Regions from separate parts of the Aquabacterium sp. TM01 genome, predicted to be linked through region 3. Evidence: predicted binding sites of a transcription regulator. Region 3 holds the regulator's gene; each other region holds the start of a gene.
What was found. The regulator sigma-54, encoded in region 3, starts transcription at its own class of promoters, with help from an activator protein. The targets are predictions, from matches to a motif close to TGGCANGNAANCTGCTTT.
Positions count from the first base shown of each region.

Region 1: the regulator sigma-54 is predicted to act here: its motif matches at 2,816-2,833, upstream of AC3WW4_RS16480 (pilin).
Region 2: the regulator sigma-54 is predicted to act here: its motif matches at 1,686-1,703, upstream of AC3WW4_RS12575 (ammonium transporter).
Region 4: the regulator sigma-54 is predicted to act here: its motif matches at 2,733-2,750, upstream of AC3WW4_RS06295 (PEP-CTERM sorting domain-containing protein).

Region 1 covers NZ_AP046529.1:3,560,748-3,565,287, reverse strand. The annotation lists gene AC3WW4_RS16505 (Stp1/IreP family PP2C-type Ser/Thr phosphatase) at 1-469, shown strand, start outside; gene AC3WW4_RS16500 (FHA domain-containing protein) at 505-1,053, shown strand; gene AC3WW4_RS16495 (hypothetical protein) at 1,055-1,267, shown strand; gene AC3WW4_RS16490 (MBL fold metallo-hydrolase) at 1,298-2,122, shown strand; gene AC3WW4_RS16485 (DUF2919 family protein) at 2,176-2,649, shown strand; gene AC3WW4_RS16480 (pilin) at 2,912-3,331, shown strand; gene AC3WW4_RS16475 (hypothetical protein) at 3,390-3,713, shown strand; gene AC3WW4_RS16470 (O-linked N-acetylglucosamine transferase family protein) at 3,741-4,540, shown strand, end outside.
Region 2 covers NZ_AP046529.1:2,745,813-2,750,352, reverse strand. The annotation lists gene ispD (2-C-methyl-D-erythritol 4-phosphate cytidylyltransferase) at 1-400, shown strand, start outside; gene AC3WW4_RS12575 (ammonium transporter) at 401-1,603, opposite strand; gene ispF (2-C-methyl-D-erythritol 2,4-cyclodiphosphate synthase) at 1,896-2,384, shown strand; gene AC3WW4_RS12565 (sensor histidine kinase) at 2,424-3,752, opposite strand; gene ompR (osmolarity response regulator transcription factor OmpR) at 3,756-4,493, opposite strand.
Region 3 covers NZ_AP046529.1:2,749-7,288, reverse strand. The annotation lists gene AC3WW4_RS00225 (thiol:disulfide interchange protein DsbA/DsbL) at 1-228, shown strand, start outside; gene lptA (lipopolysaccharide transport periplasmic protein LptA) at 315-920, shown strand; gene lptB (LPS export ABC transporter ATP-binding protein) at 920-1,687, shown strand; gene AC3WW4_RS00210 (RNA polymerase factor sigma-54) at 1,701-3,239, shown strand; gene AC3WW4_RS00205 (DUF599 domain-containing protein) at 3,328-4,038, shown strand; gene AC3WW4_RS00200 (THUMP domain-containing class I SAM-dependent RNA methyltransferase) at 4,455-4,540, shown strand, end outside.
Region 4 covers NZ_AP046529.1:1,358,716-1,363,255, reverse strand. The annotation lists gene AC3WW4_RS06315 (Ni/Fe hydrogenase subunit alpha) at 1-905, shown strand, start outside; gene AC3WW4_RS06310 (hydrogenase maturation protease) at 902-1,474, shown strand; gene AC3WW4_RS06305 (hydrogenase maturation nickel metallochaperone HypA/HybF) at 1,467-1,808, shown strand; gene AC3WW4_RS06300 (CopD family protein) at 1,883-2,359, shown strand; gene AC3WW4_RS06295 (PEP-CTERM sorting domain-containing protein) at 2,807-3,391, shown strand; gene AC3WW4_RS06290 (SGNH/GDSL hydrolase family protein) at 3,488-4,249, opposite strand; gene AC3WW4_RS06285 (crotonase/enoyl-CoA hydratase family protein) at 4,280-4,540, opposite strand, start outside.

The DNA.
Region 1 (4,540 bases), 3.6 Mb from region 3:
ACCTGGCCGCCTGCTGATGGGCCACATTGGCGATTCGCGGGGCTACCGCTGGCGCAACGGGGTGTTGCAGCAGATCACCAAAGACCATTCGTTACTGCAAGAGCAGATTGACGCTGGCATGCTGACCCCGGAGCAGGCGCAGTACGCCGCCAACAAAAACCTCGTCACCCGCGCCCTGGGCGTGGAGGACATGGTGCTGCTTGAAACCCATCAGCACGACGTGCTGCCGGGCGATGTGTACCTGATGTGTTCCGATGGTCTGTCAGACATGTTGCGCGATGCGCAGCTTGCCGAGATCATGGCTGCACACCCGAGTTTGTCCGACATGGGGGAAGCCCTTGTCGCGGCCGCGAACGAAGCGGGCGGGCGGGATAATATCGCGGTGGTGCTGGCCCGGGCTGTGGGGACAAACGAACCTTCGACCACCAAGTCGTGGTGGCCGTTCAAGCGCCTGAGTGGGCATGCTTGATTGTCATTGATAGATCCAAACCCAAGGGGTTGCGAATGGGAAAGCTGGTTGTCTCGCTGGACGGCGTGGTCATCAAAGAGGTCCAACTCACGAAGGACAAGACCTCCTTGGGGCGCCGTCCCTACAACGACATTGTGATCGACAACCTGGCTGTCAGTGGGGAGCATGCCGTGCTGCAAATGGTGGGCAGCGATGTGTTCATTGAAGACCTCAACAGCACCAACGGCACCTACATCAACGGCCGTGCGGTCAAGAAGCAGCTGCTGCAGCACAACGACACGGTCGAGATCGGCAAGTACAAGATCAAGTACCTGGGCGAAGAAAGCAACGAGTTCGAAAAGACCATGATCATGCGTCATGGCTCGCCGTCTCCTGCGGCTTCGGCATCGCCGCTGGCGGGCTCGCCCATGGCGGCGCCGCGTTCGGCACCGCCTTCACCGGCGGCCACCTACACACCGCAAGCCGCTGCAGGCTTCGGGCACTCGGCGCCCGGCGCCCGGCGGTTTGGCGTCGGGTTTTGGCGGCCTTGCGCCCCAGGCACCAGCGTTCATCAAGGTGCTCAACGGTGCGGCATCCGGGCGTGAAGTGCCGCTGACCAAGGTGGTGACCACCGTGGGCAAGCCTGGTGTGCAGGTGGCTTCGCTCACCAAACGGCCGGGTGGCTATGTCTTTGCCCACGTGGAAGGTGCCGCCCGACCCTCGGTCAACGGCGCTCCTGTGGGGGCCGAACCCGTGCACCTCAAGAGCGGTGACGTGATTGAGCTGGCTGGCACGCAAATGCAGTTCATGCAGGGCTGATGCAGGCGACTGCGTGTCGGAGGCTTTGAGATGATCCGTGTGCTGGGTTGCTCGGGCTCCATTGCGGCGCGTTGCCACACCACCTCGTTTCTGCTCGATGATGACATCTTGATCGACGCAGGCACCGGCGTGGGCGAGTTGCGCCTGGACGAGCTGGCCCGCATCAACCACATCCTCATCAGTCACAGCCACCTGGATCACATCCTCAGCATTCCGCTGCTGGCCGACAGTGTGATCAAGCTGCGCATGGGCGGCGCGGGGCCCATGGCCTTGCAGCCGGTGCATGTGCATGCGCTGCCCGAAACGCTGCAGGCAATGCGTGATCACCTGTTCAATGGGGTGATCTGGCCCGATTTCACGCGGCTGCCCAGCGTGCAGCATCCGATTTTGGTGTTCCATGAGCTGGCGGTGGGGGAGGTGCTGACGTTTGCGGCGCGCGGGGCGCTGCCTGAACGGGTGGTGCATGTGCTGCCCGCCGCGCACACCGTGCCGGCTGTGGGCTTTGGCGTGGAAACGCCACTGGGCTGGTGGGTGTTCACCGGCGATACCGGCCCCAACCCCGCGCTGTGGGACGTGCTGGCCGGTCAGAAAATTGCCCAATTGGTGATTGAAACCGCCTTTGGCGACGAAGAGGCTTATCTGGCCGAGATCAGCGGGCACCTGTCGCCGCAAACGCTGGCGCAAGAGCTGTTGCTGCTGGACGGCGAGGTGAGCGTGTACATCACCCACCCCAAGCCCGGTGAAGTGCCGGCGGTGCTGTCACAGATTCGGGCATTGGACACGCGGCATGTGATCGAGCCCTTGCGGGAGGGGCAGAGGTTTCATGCGCCGGTCGTGGACAGGCGGCAGATGTGACTCAATGCAGGGCAGAATGCCCGCTGCAGTATGGATCCATCACAAGGCGCGAAATGGACGAGAGATTATTGGACGTAGATCAATATGGCGTGTTGCGCGTGCCGGGCATGTTTTGGCTCGGTATGGCTGTGTTGGTGAGATATTGGGCGCTGATGCTGGCCATGTTGATGTCGGGAGGGCAGGCTGGTGCCATTTTGGGCGTGATGGGCGGCAAGATCCCTTGGCTGGCTTTGGCTGGTGAGATTTTTGCCATGGCAGCCATCGTGGCGGCGGGCAACCGTCAACCCGAGGCCGGCGCTGCGTGGCGTTGGTTATGGCGCCGTGCGCATGTATTGGTGGTCATCACGGCCGCCTGCAATGTGGCGTGGTTTGCTTACTCGTCGACACAGTCAAGTTGGGAGTTCACGAGGGGCCAGTTGGCGATGGCGGGCTTTGCCCTACTGGATGTCTGTATGGCGTGGGTGTTCACACGATCAGCCTATTTCAGGCAGCTGTTCAGCGAGTTCCCCGTACCGGTGAAGAGTTGATGTTCGCCATTAAAATTGGCGAGCACACGACCGGATTGGTCGCAAGCGGTGACGGTGTGACCATTTTTGTCGGCAATGCTGCGGAATGTTGCGAGGTGTGGCGTGTTTTGTCAGGCGTCGAGGCCTGGACTTGAGGTAATTCGCACACAAATCCGGAGTGATGGCTTGGCACGCCATATGCATGAAAGACTTACACACCCTCTGTTCCAGGGGGTGACCTCTGTTATCAATCGGGCGAAGGCCCTAGGAGTTGACCATGAAGATGATGAAGCAAGTACAAAAGGGCTTCACCCTGATCGAACTGATGATCGTGGTGGCCATCATTGGTATTTTGGCTGCTGTGGCGTTGCCTGCTTACCAGAGCTACACCATTCGCGCCAAGGTGTCGGAACTGATGCTGGCTGCTAGTGCGGGCCGCACCTGTGTGACGGAGGCATATCAGTCAAATGCAGCTTTCCCCTCTTCGTTGGCAACCGATTGCTCGATCGTTGCAGCCGGTAAGGTGACAGGTGCGACGGTTAGTAACAGTGGCGTGATCACCGTGACCGGTGATTCGACCACGAGCTCGGTTGGTGCTGCGATTACTTTGACATTGACGCCTGCTACAGCTGCTGGTGGCACTTTGACCTGGAAGTGCTCCGGCTCTGATCAGCGCTATGTCCCCGGTTCTTGCCGCGGCTAAGTACTGATGTAAAATCTCAAAGCCCCTCGTCGAGGGGCTTTTCTATTTTAGGTGTTGCATGAGTATTCTGAATTTCTTTAGCCGGGCCAAGGAGAAAGCGTTTGTGGCGCAGTTGGTGCTCCAGTTGGTCAAGGACTTGCCGCCAGCCTTGATCAACGATGGACGAGGTAAGGTTTCGGTCAATAAAATCACTCGCCACTTAGAGCGCGTGTATAAATCTGCGTCTGAATTCAAGGACGCTCAGCATATCGGCTTCTTTGGCCGTGCTGTGATGGCCAATTCGTTTAAATGGGGTTTGAAAGAAATCGGGTATCCCGATGATTTCTCTGACATGGCCACAGAAGGTTTGGTGGTTGCTCTGTCCAAGAAAATTGAAATCTGATTGCTTTAGCTTCGTTGGTGCAATGTGATGCTGTCCAAGATATTTGGTAGATTGTTTGGTGCCCGCAAATCCCAAACCTATGTGTTTGATCTGAAATCCAAGATCAAGGCAGCGGATGACCACCGAATGCGCGGTGAGTTGCACGAGGCCATCGCATTGTACGAAGAGTGTCTTGAGGTCGACGAAGGAAATGTTGAGCTACTCAACAGCTTGGGTGCGTGCCTGGTCGATGTAGGACGCGAAAGCGAAGGGCGCGACAGGTTTGAATTGGCGTATTCGCTGGATGACGGCTACATTCCCGGCGTGGCGAATTACGCCAAGACCTTGGTTGACAACCGAGAAACCACTCGGGCACTGGAGCTGCTTGAACACATCCACATTTGTGAGCCAGACTTTGGCAACATTTATGCGATTTACGCTTCGTTGTGTTTCAAGATGGGTGACACGGTGCGCGCGCGCCATTTCTACTTGAGGGCCTGGTTGGGGGCGTTTGACAGCCTGCGCATGGCCAATGCCTATTTGTTCCCGCTCAGTTACTGTGGCAGCGAACAAGAAACCGCCGTGGAGCACAGGTTCTGGGCGGACACCTTGCGCGACACCCTGCTGAGCGAAGAGGCGCAGCGTCGCGCCCAAGAGGCCGGTGAAAATTGGCAAATTGCATCCTTGCCAGATGCGATGCCAAACGCCCGAAAGCTGCGCATCGGCTATTGGTCGCCGGATTTGCGCAACCACTCGGTTCGATATTTTTTCCGCCCGTTGTTAGAGAATCATGATCGATCCCGATTCGAGGTGCATCTCTATCACGATTGCTTCGCCTCTGACGCGCA
Region 2 (4,540 bases), 2.7 Mb from region 3:
CGACGCCGCACGCTGCCTCATCCAGCCCGACTGGGTGCAGCGCCTCCTCGACGCCTGCGGAAACGACGAAGTGGGTGGTTTGCTCGCCTTGCCTCTGGCCGACACCCTCAAAGCGGCGGTGAGCGGCCCCAGTGGCGAGCCCCGCGCCCAGCATACGGTGGACCGTGCCGGCAAGTGGGCCGCCCAGACCCCGCAGATGTTCCGCCTCGGCCTGTTGCAGCCCGCCTTGACCGCCGCTCTGGCCGACCCGGACACGGCCGCAGCCATCACCGACGAAGCCAGCGCCATTGAGATGCTGGGGCATCAGCCCCGACTGGTGCCGGGTGCCTACGATAACTTCAAGGTCACCTGGCCGGGTGATTTCGCCCTGGCCGAGCGGCTCTTGTCCACCCGGCCCTGATCACCAGGACACTTCCTGCTCGGGACTGGCCTTGATGCGGTGCACCGACAGGTCGGCACCGTCGAATTCCTCTTCTTGCGAAAGGCGCAGGCCCATCCAGCGGTTCAGCACGCCATAGACCACAAAACCGCTGGACAAGGCAAACAGCACCACACACAGGGTGCCCAGCAATTGCGTGCCAAAGTGCACGCCCCCGGCACCGCCCAAAAACGGCTGGCCGAAGATGCCAGCGGCAATGCCACCCCAGGCGCCACACAGGCCATGCAGGGGCCACACCCCCAGCACATCGTCGATCTTCCACTTGTTCTGCACCAGGGTGAACATCAGCACAAAGATCGCGCCAGCGATGGCGCCGACGACCAGTGCACCGGCCGGGTGCATGATGTCCGAGCCCGCACACACGGCCACCAGGCCAGCCAGCGGGCCGTTGTAGGCGAAGCCCGGGTCGTTCTTGCCCATCATCAGCGCCACCAGCGTGCCGCCCACCAAGGCCATCAGCGAGTTCACCGCCACCAGGCCCGAAATCTTGTCGATGGTCTGCGCACTCATCACATTGAAGCCAAACCAGCCCACCGCCAGAATCCACGACCCCAGCGCCAGAAACGGGATGCTGGAGGGCGGATGCGCCGACATCGCGCCATCCTTGCGATAGCGGTTGCGACGCGCACCCAGAATCAACACCGCCGGCAGCGCGATCCAGCCGCCAAATGCGTGCACCACCACCGAGCCGGCAAAGTCGTGCATGTTCCCGCCCGTGACGGCCTTCAGCCACACCTCGAAGCCGAAGCGGTCACCCCAGATCGCGCCTTCACACAACGGGTACAGCACCCCCACGATCACCGCCGTGGCAATCAACTGCGGGTTGAAGCGCGCCCGCTCGGCAATCCCGCCAGAGATGATCGCGGGAATGGCCGCGGCAAACGTCAGCAGGAAGAAGAACTTCATCAACGCATAGCCATTGGCCTCGGCCAGCGTGTGCGCATCCACATAAAAGTCCACGCCATAGGCCACCGTGTAGCCCACGAAAAAGTACGCGATCGTCGAGACACAAAAGTCCACGAGGATCTTCACCACGGCATTCACCTGGTTCTTGCCGCGCACGGTCCCCAGCTCCAGAAAGGCAAAGCCCGCGTGCATGGCCAGCACCATGACGGCGCCCAGCATGATGAAGAGGGTGTCTGCCCCCTGTTTGAATGAATCCATGTTTTCCAACTTCCGCAATCGAACGGCCTGATCGCACTGTTTTGAACCGTGCGCCGCATCTCGGTTCAAGGCGCACCAATGTGAAGCAAAAAGCGCGCCCACATTTGGCATCTCGGACACGCGACGCCTGCACCGATCTGGCGCTGCATCGAGCACCCTTGGTGCGTCGGCGCTCGAATGACCCGCAACCGAACCAATGTGGTGCATCAGGCCCGCAAGGAGTCTCGATCCGCCGGAACGCGCTTTCGGGCGACAATCCTTCACTTGCTCACTCTTGCCTTGCGAGACCCACATGACATTGCCTGCCTTGCGCGTGGGGGAGGGCTGGGACACCCATGCTCTGGTGCTTGATCGCCCCCTCATCCTCGGAGGGGTGACCATCCCCCACACCCACGGACTCCTCGGCCACTCCGACGCCGACGCCTTGCTGCACGCCATCACAGACGCCTTGCTGGGCGCCGCCGCCCTGGGCGACATCGGACGCCACTTTCCCGACACCGATGCACAGTTCAAAGGAGCCGATTCGGTGGTGCTGTTGCAAGAGGCCGCACGACGTGTGCGGGCCACCGGTTGGGACATTGGCAACCTTGACACCACCATCGTGGCGCAAGCGCCCAAAATGGCGCCTCACATCCCGCTGATGCGCTCGCGCATCGCTCAGGCTTTGGGCGTGAGCGAAGACCAGGTCAACGTCAAAGCCAAGACCGCCGAGAAAATGGGGCCTGTGGGGGAGGGGCGTGCCATCGAGGCCCGCGCTGTCTGTTTGCTGTACCGGGCTTGAGGCGTCCAGCCCTCTCGCCGGATCGTGAACCCGTCCCGATCAAGGCGCGCGCTTCAGCTTGATGTGGGCCACCAGGCCGCCGCCTGCGGCGTTGGCCAATTCGAAGTCGCCACCCATGCGCTGCAGGGCTTTTTCCACAATGGCCAAGCCCAGGCCCGCCCCGGTGGCCGCCGTCCGGGCCGCATCGCCGCGGAAAAACGGCGTGGTCAACTCGGCCAGCTTCTCGGTGGCCACGCCCGGGCCGTGATCGCGCACACTCAACACCACCCACGAGCCCACGCGCGCGTAGGTCACCTCGACGTTGGTCACCCCGGTGTAGGTGTTGCGCCCGTAGCGCCGCGCGTTCTCGAACAAATTGGTCAGCACCCGGCCCAGCTCGGTCTCGTCGGCCATCACCCGCGTGTCAATCGGCAGCTTGCTGGTGATGCGGATGCGCTGGGTGTCGCGGAACTGGCTGATCGCCTTGTCCACCACCGTGGCCACGTGCACCGGCACCAGCTCCACCTCACCCGGGCGGGCGTAGTCCATGAACTTGTCGATGATGGCGTCGAGCTGCTCGATGTCGGCCACCATGTTGCGCCGCGCTTCCTCGTCCGCCACGCTCATCTCGGTTTCCAGCCGCATGCGCGCCAGCGGCGTGCGCAGGTCGTGCGAGATGCCGGCCAGCATCACGGCCCGGTCTTCCTCCACCTTGGCCAGCTCCCGCGCCATGCGGTTGAAACCCTGGTTCACCTCGCGAATTTCCCGCGTGATCATCGACTCGTCCAGGCGGGAATCGTATTCCCCTTCGCGAATTCGGCTGGCGGCAAACGACAGCTCCTTGAGCGGCTTGTTGATCAGCCGCGCAATCACGATCGAGCCCAGCAGGGTGGCAATCAGCGCGATGCCCACCCAGACAAACCAGGTTCGACCGGTCAGAGTGCCCAGTCTCCGGCTGTCGGTCTGCAGCCAGTACAGGTCGCTCTCGATCGGAAAGCGCACCCACAGCCCCGGCACCCCATTGACACTGCTGGCCACCACCGTGTTCTCACCCAGGCGGGAGCGCAACTCGGCGGCAATCGTGCGCGTGAAGCGGTTCTGCTCGAACGGCAAGTAGGTGTCGGTGGGCTCGCTGGGCTTCAGCGTGATCGATTCCTCGACAAACAAGGTCTTGATCAGCGTCACCCGGTTGATGCTGTCGGCATAACGCAAGCCCGCACGCGACAGGTTCACCAGGCTGGCGACCTGCTGCGCAGACTGCACCGCGCGGGGCTCGAACTCCAGCGCCCGGAACGTCTGCACCCACGCCACTATCCCCACCGTGAGCAAAAGCCCCAGCAGGATGAAGGTGCGCCAGAACAGGCTGAGTGCCAGGCGGTTTTCCGGCATCGATCAGGATCCGCCGTCCGGCACGAACACATAGCCCACGCCCCAGACGGTCTGGATGTAGCGGGGCTGTGCCGGATCGGGCTCGATCATCTTGCGCAGCCGCGAAATCTGCACATCCAGGCTGCGGTCGAAGGGCTCGAACTCGCGACCACGCGCCAGCTGTGCCAGCTTGTCGCGCGACAGCGGCTGGCGCGGATGGCGCACCAAGGCCTTGAGCATCGAAAATTCGCCGGTGGTCAAGGCAATGGGCTCGCCATCCTTGCTCAGGCGGCGCAGCGTCAGGTCAAACTCGAACGGCCCGAAGTTGACGCTCTGGGCATCCTTGGCGGGCGCACCGGGGGCCTCTTGCGCCGGGCGGCGGCGCAGCACGGCATGGATGCGCGCCAGCAGCTCACGCGGGTTGAAAGGCTTGGGCAGGTAGTCATCGGCGCCCACTTCCAGACCCACGATGCGGTCCACATCCTCTACCTTGGCTGTCAGCATGATGATGGGGGTGACGTCGTTGGCGGCGCGCAAGCGACGGCAGATCGACAGACCGTCTTCACCGGGCAGCATCAGGTCCAGCACGATCAGGTCAACGGTTTCCCGTGTCAGCAGGCGGTTGAGAGCCTTGGCATCTTCGGCCAACAGCACCTCGAAACCTTCCTGACTCAGATAACGGCGCAGCAGGTCGCGAATGCGGGCATCATCATCGACCACGAGCACGCGATCGGGACGCTGGTTGGGGGCGGGAGACGACATCTGCATTCCTCGGGATTTGTAACAGAGGCGGATTGTGCGCAGTTTCG
Region 3 (4,540 bases):
GCCCGTCACGGGGTGGATGCGGACAAGTTCATGGCCATGTTCAACTCGTTTGCCGTGCAGACCAAGTGCAAGCAGGCCCGCAGTCTGGCCGAGGCCTACAAGATCGACGGCGTGCCCACCCTGGGCATCGCCGGGCGCTATTTCACCTCGGTGTCGCTCAATGGCAACCACGAGCGCACCCTGGCGACCACCAACTTCCTGATCAACCAGTCCCGCAAGGGCCGTTGAGGCGGCACACAGGCGCGCAGGCGCAGGGAAATCGCGCTTCAGACGCGATTTCCCCCTGGTTCGTGGCTAAAATCATTGCAAATTCCATGCCGATGATGACGAACCCACTTTTCCCCTCCCTGACGTGCCGTTTTGCCCGCACTGCCGGTGCGCTGGCGCTGGCCTGTGGCGTCCTGTGGTGCGCCCCGGCCGTGGCGGAAAAGGCCGACCGTTTTCAACCGCTCAACTTCGCCGCCGATGCGGCCCGGGTGGAAGACAACCAGCGCTTGAACATCCTCAGCGGCAACGTCGAGATCACCAAGGGCACCATGGTGGTTCGCGCCGACCGTGTGGAAGTGCGTCAGAACCCCGACGGCAGCCAGACGGCCACTGCCATCGGTGGGCCGGGTGGGCGCGCCTTCTTCCGGCAAAAACGCGATGGGGTGGACGAGTCCATCGAAGGCGAAGCCGAGCGCATCGTCTACGACGGCCGCACCGAAATCATCCGCTTCACCTCGCGCGCCATCATGCGCCGCCTGCAGGGCAACACCGTCAACGATCAGGTCAGTGGGCCCGTCATCGTCTACGACAACAAGACTTCGGTTTTCCAGGTCCAGGGTGGCGGCAGCAGCAGCGGGGCCACCGGCCGCGTTCGCGGTGTGATCACCCCGCGCACCACGCCCGAGACCCCCAGCACCGAAGGCGCCCGTTGATGAACGCGCCGCTGGCTACGCCTCCGCGCAGCGAACTGCGCGCCGAGCACCTCAAGAAGCGCTACGGTGCCCGCACCGTGGTGCACGATGTGCATGTGGCCGTGGCCGCCGGCGAGGTCGTCGGCTTGCTGGGCCCCAACGGCGCCGGCAAAACCACCAGCTTTTACATGATCGTGGGCCTCGTGCCCGCCGATGCCGGCGAGATCACCATCGACGGCCAGCGCGTCGAGCGCCTGCCCATCCACCAGCGCGCCCGCCTGGGCCTGAGCTACCTGCCGCAGGAAGCCTCCATCTTCCGCCAGCTCAATGTCGAGGACAACATCCGCGCCGTGCTGGAGCTGCAGGTGGACGAGCGCGGCAAAGGCCTGAGCAAGGCCGTCATCCAGGAGCGCCTGGATGGCCTGCTGCACGAGCTCAGCATCGAGAAGCTGCGCACCAACCCTGCGCTGTCCCTGTCCGGCGGTGAGCGCCGCCGTGTGGAAATCGCCCGCGCCTTGGCCACCCAGCCGCGTTTCATCCTGCTCGACGAGCCTTTTGCCGGCGTCGACCCGATCGCCGTCATCGAGATCCAGCGCATCATCAGCTTCCTGAAGGCGCGTGGCATCGGCGTGCTCATCACCGACCACAACGTCCGCGAAACGCTGGGCATCTGCGACCGCGCCTACATCATCAGCGAAGGCAGTGTCCTTGCCGAGGGTAGCCCGGCCGACATCGTCCACAACGCCGAGGTCCGTAAGGTCTACCTCGGCGAGCACTTCCGCATGTGAGCGACCGGCGCCCATGAAGCCCTCCCTGCAGTTTCGGCTGTCTCAGCATCTGGCGCTGACCCCTCAGCTGCAACAGTCCATCCGGCTCCTGCAGCTGTCCACCCTGGAGCTGCACCAGGAAATCGAGCAGATGCTCGAACAAAATCCTTTCCTGGAGCCCGAAGACGACTTCGCCCCGTTGGAGACGGCCGCCTCGCTGGAGTTCGAGCGTCAGCGCAACGAACACAACAGCAGTGAAGACGCCGGCGCCGAGCGCGAAAGCTCGCCCACCGAGGCCGACACCAGCGGCATCGACACGGCCGAGATGGGCACGACCGAGCGCGACGACTGGGAAAACGGCACCGAGCGCGACGACTTCGACGGCATCAGTGAAAGCCCTGCGCGCCAAAGCCAGGGCGACGACGAGCTCGACCCGCTCGAGCGCAACAGCCTGTCCATCACCCTGCAGGAGCACTTGAGGCAGCAACTGCTGGGCACCCGCCTGAGCGACGAAGACATGGCTGCGGTCGACATGCTCATCGAGTCCCTCAACGAGGACGGCTACCTGGCCGACACGCTCGAAGACATCGCCGCCAGCCTCCTGCCCGACGAGCCGGACGAAGACACCCTCGACGAGTTGCTCTCGCGTCTGCGCTGTGCCCTGGGCTGGCTGCAGAACCTTGAGCCCGTGGGCGTGGGCGCACGCAACCTGTCCGAGTGCCTGTTGCTGCAACTGCGGGGCATGCCCGCCGAGCCCGCGCGTGACGTGGCCATGGCGATCTGCCGCGAGCACCTCGAACTGCTGGCCCGCCGCGACTTCAAAAAGCTCATGGCCGCCACCGGGGCCGACGAGGCCTTGCTGAAAGACGCCCAGAGCCTCATCGTCTCGCTCGAGCCCAAGCCGGGTCGCGCCTTCACCCGCGCCGAGGCCAACATCATCATCCCCGACGTCATCGTGCAGAAGGCCGGGCGCAGCTGGAAGGTCATCCTCAACCCGGACGTCATGCCCAAGCTGCGCATCAACGACTACTACGCCCAGGCTCTGCGCTCCAGTCGCGGTCCGCGTGGGGGCACAGCCAGCGAGGGGCACGCCAACCTCAACGCCCGCCTGCAAGAGGCCCGCTGGTTCGTCAAGAACATCATGCAGCGCTTCGACACCATCTTGCGCGTGTCGCGGGCCATCGTCGACCGGCAAAAGAATTTCTTCACCCATGGCGAAATCGCCATGAAGCCGCTGGTGCTGCGCGAAATCGCCGACGAACTCGGCCTGCACGAGTCCACCATCTCGCGCGTGACCACGGCCAAGTACATGAACACGCCGTTCGGCACCTTCGAGCTCAAGTACTTTTTTGGCTCCTCGCTCAACACCGAAGCCGGCGGCAATGCCTCCAGCACGGCGGTGCGCGCGCTCATCAAGCAGCTCGTCGCCGCCGAAGACCCCAAGAAGCCCTTGTCAGACAGCGCGCTGTCCAGCATGCTGGAAGAGCAGGGCATCCAGGTTGCCCGCCGCACCGTGGCGAAGTACCGCGAAGCCCTCAAGATCGCCCCCGCGAACCTGCGCAAGGCCCTCTGAGCGAGGACGGGACCGCGCCACGCCCCGGTGACCGGCGCGACCCGCCCACCCCGACCGGTGTCCCTGATCTGTCTTTCATTGCTCGTCCATGTTGCTTCGCCTCCAAGACCTGATCACCATGCTGCCCTGGCAAGACTGGGCCGCCCTGGCCCTGTTCGTGTTCGGCTGGATCGGCTACGCGCAATTTGCCAGCCGCCGCGCCCGCGTCGAGCGCACCCTGCTGTCCAGCACCAACCACTACCGGCGCCTGTGGATGCTCCAGGTCACCCACCGCGACCAGCGCATCGTCGATGCCGCCATCACCCAGAACCTCGCCAGCAGCCCGAGCTTCTGGGCCTCCACCACCATCCTGGTGATCGGTGGCTTGCTGGCCGTGCTCGGCACCACCGAGAAAGCCAGCGAGTTCGTTCGCGACCTGCCCTTTGCCGTGCGCACTTCCTTGCTGGTGCTCGACATCAAGCTCATCGTGCTGCTGTCTGTCTTCGTCTACGCCTTCTTCCGCTTCACCTGGTCCATGCGCGTCTACTCGTTCGGCGCCATTCTGGTGGGCGCCGCCCCCAACGTTGACGTCTTCAACGAAGGCGGCGCCGACCGCCAGGAGTTCGGCGACCGCGCCGGCAAACTCATGGGCATGGCCGCCGAAAGCTTTGCCGACGGCCTGCGGGCCTACTACATGTCCTTTGCGGTCATCGCCTGGTTGGTGTCACCGGTGGCCTTTGCGCTGGGCACCCTGGCTGTCCTCTGGATCCTGTATCGGCGAGAATTCCGCTCCGACGTGCTGGCCATCTTGCGCCCTTGACCGCGTTCTCTTTTCATTGCGACCCCATCATGCCCATCAAGCCCCCCCGCCGCCCCGTCGTGTCCCCGGCCACCGGACGCCCCTCGGGGGAGACGCGCGACCGCGCCCCTTCGTCCACCCGCTCACCACAGGGACGCGATCCACATGGCAGTGAGGCGCACGGAAGTGGCGCACAGGGACGTGCCTCATACGGGCGCGCTCCCGGCGGACGTGACCCGCACACACGCGACGCGGCCCGCTCTGACTCAGGCCACGGGTCTCGCCCAGCGTCTCGGTCGGCCTCTGACACCTGGCGAGGTGGCGATGATCGGCGTCATGGCCCCTCTCCCGGCGGCGCCGTGTGGGGTGCCTCTTCGCGACCGGCCCCCGTCCGCTCCGGCCCCCGCCCCGAGTCGCGTGACTTCGGCCAACGCCCCGTGCTTGCCGCCGATCGCCCGTCCGCCCTTTACCTGTCCTGCCCGTCCGGCGTCGAATCGCTGCTGGCCATTGAAGCCCGTCGCAT
Region 4 (4,540 bases), 1.4 Mb from region 3:
GCGACAGCACCCTGGGGCTGGCCCGCGACCTCTTCCTGGCCGGCCAGCCCGAACACGGTCGCTTTGCCAACGTCCCCTCCAGCTTCATGTCCCTGGTGCGCCCCGATGGCGCAGCCGACCTGTACGACGGCGCCTTGCGCGTGAAAGACGCCCAGGGCCAGCTCATCGTCGACCAGGTCGATGCGCAGGACTACCAGCAGCTGATCAGCGAAGAGGTCAAGCCCTGGACCTATATGAAGTTCCCGTATCTGCGCGCGCTCGGCCCTGAGCATGGCTGGTACAGCGTGGGCCCGATGGCCCGCATCAACAACGCCACCTACCTCGACACGCCCCGCGCCGAGGCGGCCCGTCAGGCCTTTGTGACCTGGGGCGACGGCAAGCCGGTGACCGCGGCGCTGGCCCAGCACTGGGCCCGCATGATCGACACCTTGCACTGCGCCGAAAGCATCGAGCGCCTGCTGCACGATCCGGACATCGTCGGCACCGATCTGATGGCCACCGGCACCCCGCTGCGCGAAGGCATCGGCGTGATCGAGGCCCCGCGTGGCACGCTCATCCACCACTTCCGCGTGGGGGACGACGACCTCATCAACTACGCCAACCTGATCGTCTCGACCACGCACAACAACACCGCGATGAACGAGGCCGTGCGCAGTGTCGCGGCCGAATACTTCGATGGCCGCGAGATCACCGAAGGCCTGCTCAACCACATCGAAGTCGCCATCCGCGCCTACGACCCCTGCCTGTCGTGCGCCACGCATGCCGTGGGCAAGATGCCCCTGCGCATCGAGGTGGTCGAGGCCGATGGGCAACTGGCCGATGTGCTACTCAAGCACGAGGACGGCACGCTGGAGCGCCCCATGGCGCATCGCGCCCCGGCCAACTGGCCCCCGCTTGGCGCATGAACGCCCTCAGCCTGATCGACGGCGACGCGCCGCTGCCGACCGACTGGGCCCGCACGCTCGTGGTGGCCGTGGGCAACCCCAGCCGCGGCGACGATGCCGCCGGTCCGCTGCTCGCCGAACGCCTCTCGTCATGGCTGAGCGACGAGGACCACCACCAAGACGGCACCCGCGCGCACGACCTCACCATCCTCTGCGACCAACAGTTGATGGTGGAGCACGCCTACGACCTGCGCGGCCGCGATCGCGTGCTGTTCATCGACGCCGCGGCTCGGCAGGGGAAGCCGGTGCAATGGCAGCGCATCGAAGCCAGCGCCAGCGGCCCGGCCATCAGCAGCCATCAATGCACACCCAGCCAGTTGCTGCACCTGTGTGCACACACCCTGCAGATCCCGCCTCCCCGTGCCTGGCTGCTGTCCCTGCGCGGCGAAGACTTCGAGCTGGGCGCCCCGGTGTCGGCCACCATGCAAGACGCCATGGATCAAGCCTGGAACGAGCTCCTCGACTGGGTAACCACGCCAGAGGTCCACGCGCGGTCGGTCAGCCAATCAAACGATCCTCACGATGCATGAAGCCTCACTGGCCATCGAGGTCATCGCCCTGCTGGAGCGACAACGCAACACGCTCTCGCGCATCACCCGCATCGTGCTCGACATCGGTGCCTTAGGCAGTGTCGATGAAGACGCGCTGCGCACCGCCTTGCTGGCCGCCTTGCCAGGCACCCTGGCCGAAGGCGCGGACATCGAGATGCACACCATCCCCGCCCAGGCACGCTGCCCGCAATGCGCCACGGTGTACGAACCACCCGACCGCATCGAGCCCTGTCCGCACTGCGGCTCGGCCCGCAAACAATGGTTGAGCGGGCAGTCCCTCACTCTGCGCAGCGTGGAAGGCACACCGCGCTGATGCAAGGCGCCAAGCTCCCGGCCGGCAAGTATCATCCTTTAGAGATGAATGCCACCTCCTTCTGGGACTGAACGATGATCTACGCGCTCCTCAAGACTGTTCATGTGCTGTCCATCATCGTGTGGATCGGTGGCATGGTGTTTGCGCACTTCTTCCTGCGGCCGGCGGTTGCTCAGCTGGAGCCTCCAGCGCGGTTGCGGCTGATGCACGATGTGCTCGAGCGCTTCTTCCAGGCCGTGCTCATGGTCTCACTGCTGACTCTGGCCAGCGGCGTGTGGATGCTGGGTCGTGTGGCCAAGCAGGTGGTGCAGTCGGGGGGCAGCTTCGAGATGCCGCTGGCCTGGACCGTCATGGCGGTGCTGGGCGTCGTCATGGTGGCGATCTTCATGCACATCCGCTTTGTGCTTTTCAGGAGGCTCGACGGGGCCGTTGCAGCGGCAGAGTGGGCCGCCGGTGGTGCGGCTCTGGCGCAGATTCGTACATGGGTCTCGATCAACCTCGGCCTGGGTGTTTTGGTGCTGCTCGTCACGCTCATGCGCTGGACGACTTGAGTCCAGCCCCTGCCTCCCATTTCCGCGCGTCGCAGACGGCAACAAACTGATCTGCGACATTCCAGGGCTGTGCCGGGACAGTGGCGACCGTCAATGATTGACGTTGAAGGCCCGTGACCTCCACCGAATGCTTTGCCCGCGACACCAGTCGCTCGGCGGCACGCCATCCAGCAAGCCGGCTAGAACAGCAACTCCTGAGCTGCCACGTCTTGGTGGGATAGGACAGCTTCCCTTGAACGCTTTCCCAAGGACTTTCGCCGCCGTGTTTGCCTTCTTCTCGGCGCCATTGAATGTCGAAAATCTTTACACCTATCAGAGCGGCAATCTGCCCATGATTGCGGTAGCACATTGATTCGTATCAATATTTATATGTTGGCATGATTTTCGCTGTACTGGCATGCCTGTCCATCTTGGCCGGCGTTAACCAGATTTTGAGGGAACCACGCAATGGCCAGCTTTATTCAGAACCGTCTTTCCAGCGCACGCAACGGAGTGGTTGCGGCCGCTTGTCTGCTGGCTTTTGGCGGTACCGCGCAAGCTGACGTTGTCGCGTGGAACTGGGTGGCCGGCCCTGGCGTCCTGACAAGCAGTCAAAGTGGCAACGTCACCTCGTTGACAGAAGTCAATCCCACCTCCCCCTTTGGCACCAGCACCTGGATCGCACAGGCCACCGTGGCCGATGCAGGCGACTACTCGTTCGACTTCCGACTCCAAGGCTTCTTCGCGTACTACCAAGTCATGCTGACTTTGAGTGCAGTGGATGCCAGTGGCACACAGACCATCCTGAGCGCAGGGCCCGCCTCTTGCTGCGATGCGCCTTCTAGTGGTTTCGACTACGTCGGCACGTACACGTTTACTGGCTTGAGTGCTGGCGAGAACATCCAGTTCATTTGGACTGGCGTTAACAACGATTCAAACCGCAACATGAACAGCACGCTGACCTTGACTCAGCATGTTCCAGAACCAGCGTCGCTGGCGCTGGTGAGTTTGGCGTTGCTGGGTGCAGGCCTGACCGGTCGCCGAAAGTCGTGAGATGTGGGCAGGAGGGTGGCCTACGCCCTCCTGTCACACCAATCAGTTCGAGAGAGGCCCAAGGCTGAACGGCCACCATCACTCAAAGTGATGGGCTCATCGTGCAGCTGAGCTGCCCTCGACGTGCTCAGGCGACGCACTAAGGCGATTGTGCTGCACCCGGATCCGCGCCGCCAACGCTCCCGCCCAGGCCGCATACGCCAAAGCCCCCGGATGAAACCCATCATCCGCCATGTAGCGCAGGTCCATCGGAAAATCCGCGCCCACCACTTCACAGCCCGGCTGGCCGGCCACCCAGCGCCGCTGCGCCTGGTCTAAACGTGTGGCACACCGCCCCAGATACCACCGCAAAGGCTGCGGCAAGGCCGGAAACAAATGCACCGGCGGCAAGGCCGACAGGATCACCTGCTGAGCCTGATGCCCTTGCTTCAACTCCGTCACCAGTGACGCCAGACCGTGCAGCCAATGCGCCATGCGCGTGCGCCCCGTGGCATCGTTCACACCCACCGCAACCACCACCACATCGAACGGCTCGGCGGGTAGCCCCCGCACCGCCGCCCGCACATCGGCCAGCTTGTGGCCCGTGCAGGCCAGCAAGGTCCATTGCACCGTGAAATCGCGTGACAAGGCCTGCGTCAAACGCCCGCTCAGCGCCTCATCCTGATGCGCCGCGCCCACGCCCGCCGCCGAAGAGTCACCCACGATCAGCAAGCGCAACATCGGCCCTTGGCCGATCACGCCGGCACGCAGCCCCGGCGGTTCGGGCAACGCCAGCGTGCGCCGACGCACCCAGCGCCCCTGCACCAACAGCAGCGGCGCCAAGCCCAGCGTGAGGGCACCGTGTAACCAGCGTTCCACCCTGTTGCCCTCCACCGCCGGCAGTGGCGATCAGTCCTTGAACTGAGGCGTCTGCTTGGCCATGCTGGCCATCATCGCCGTCGTCAGGTCGCTGGACATCAGCATCGCCGCATTCCACGTTGCGATGTAGTTCAGGCCATCGGCCACCGAATGGTCGCGGCTGTAGTTCAGCATTTCCTTCGTGCCACGGATCGACAGCGGCGATTTCGACGCAATCAAGGCCGCCATCTCGCGCACACCGGCTTGCATCGCCTCACGCGTCTCGAACACCTGGTTGACCAGGCCGATGCG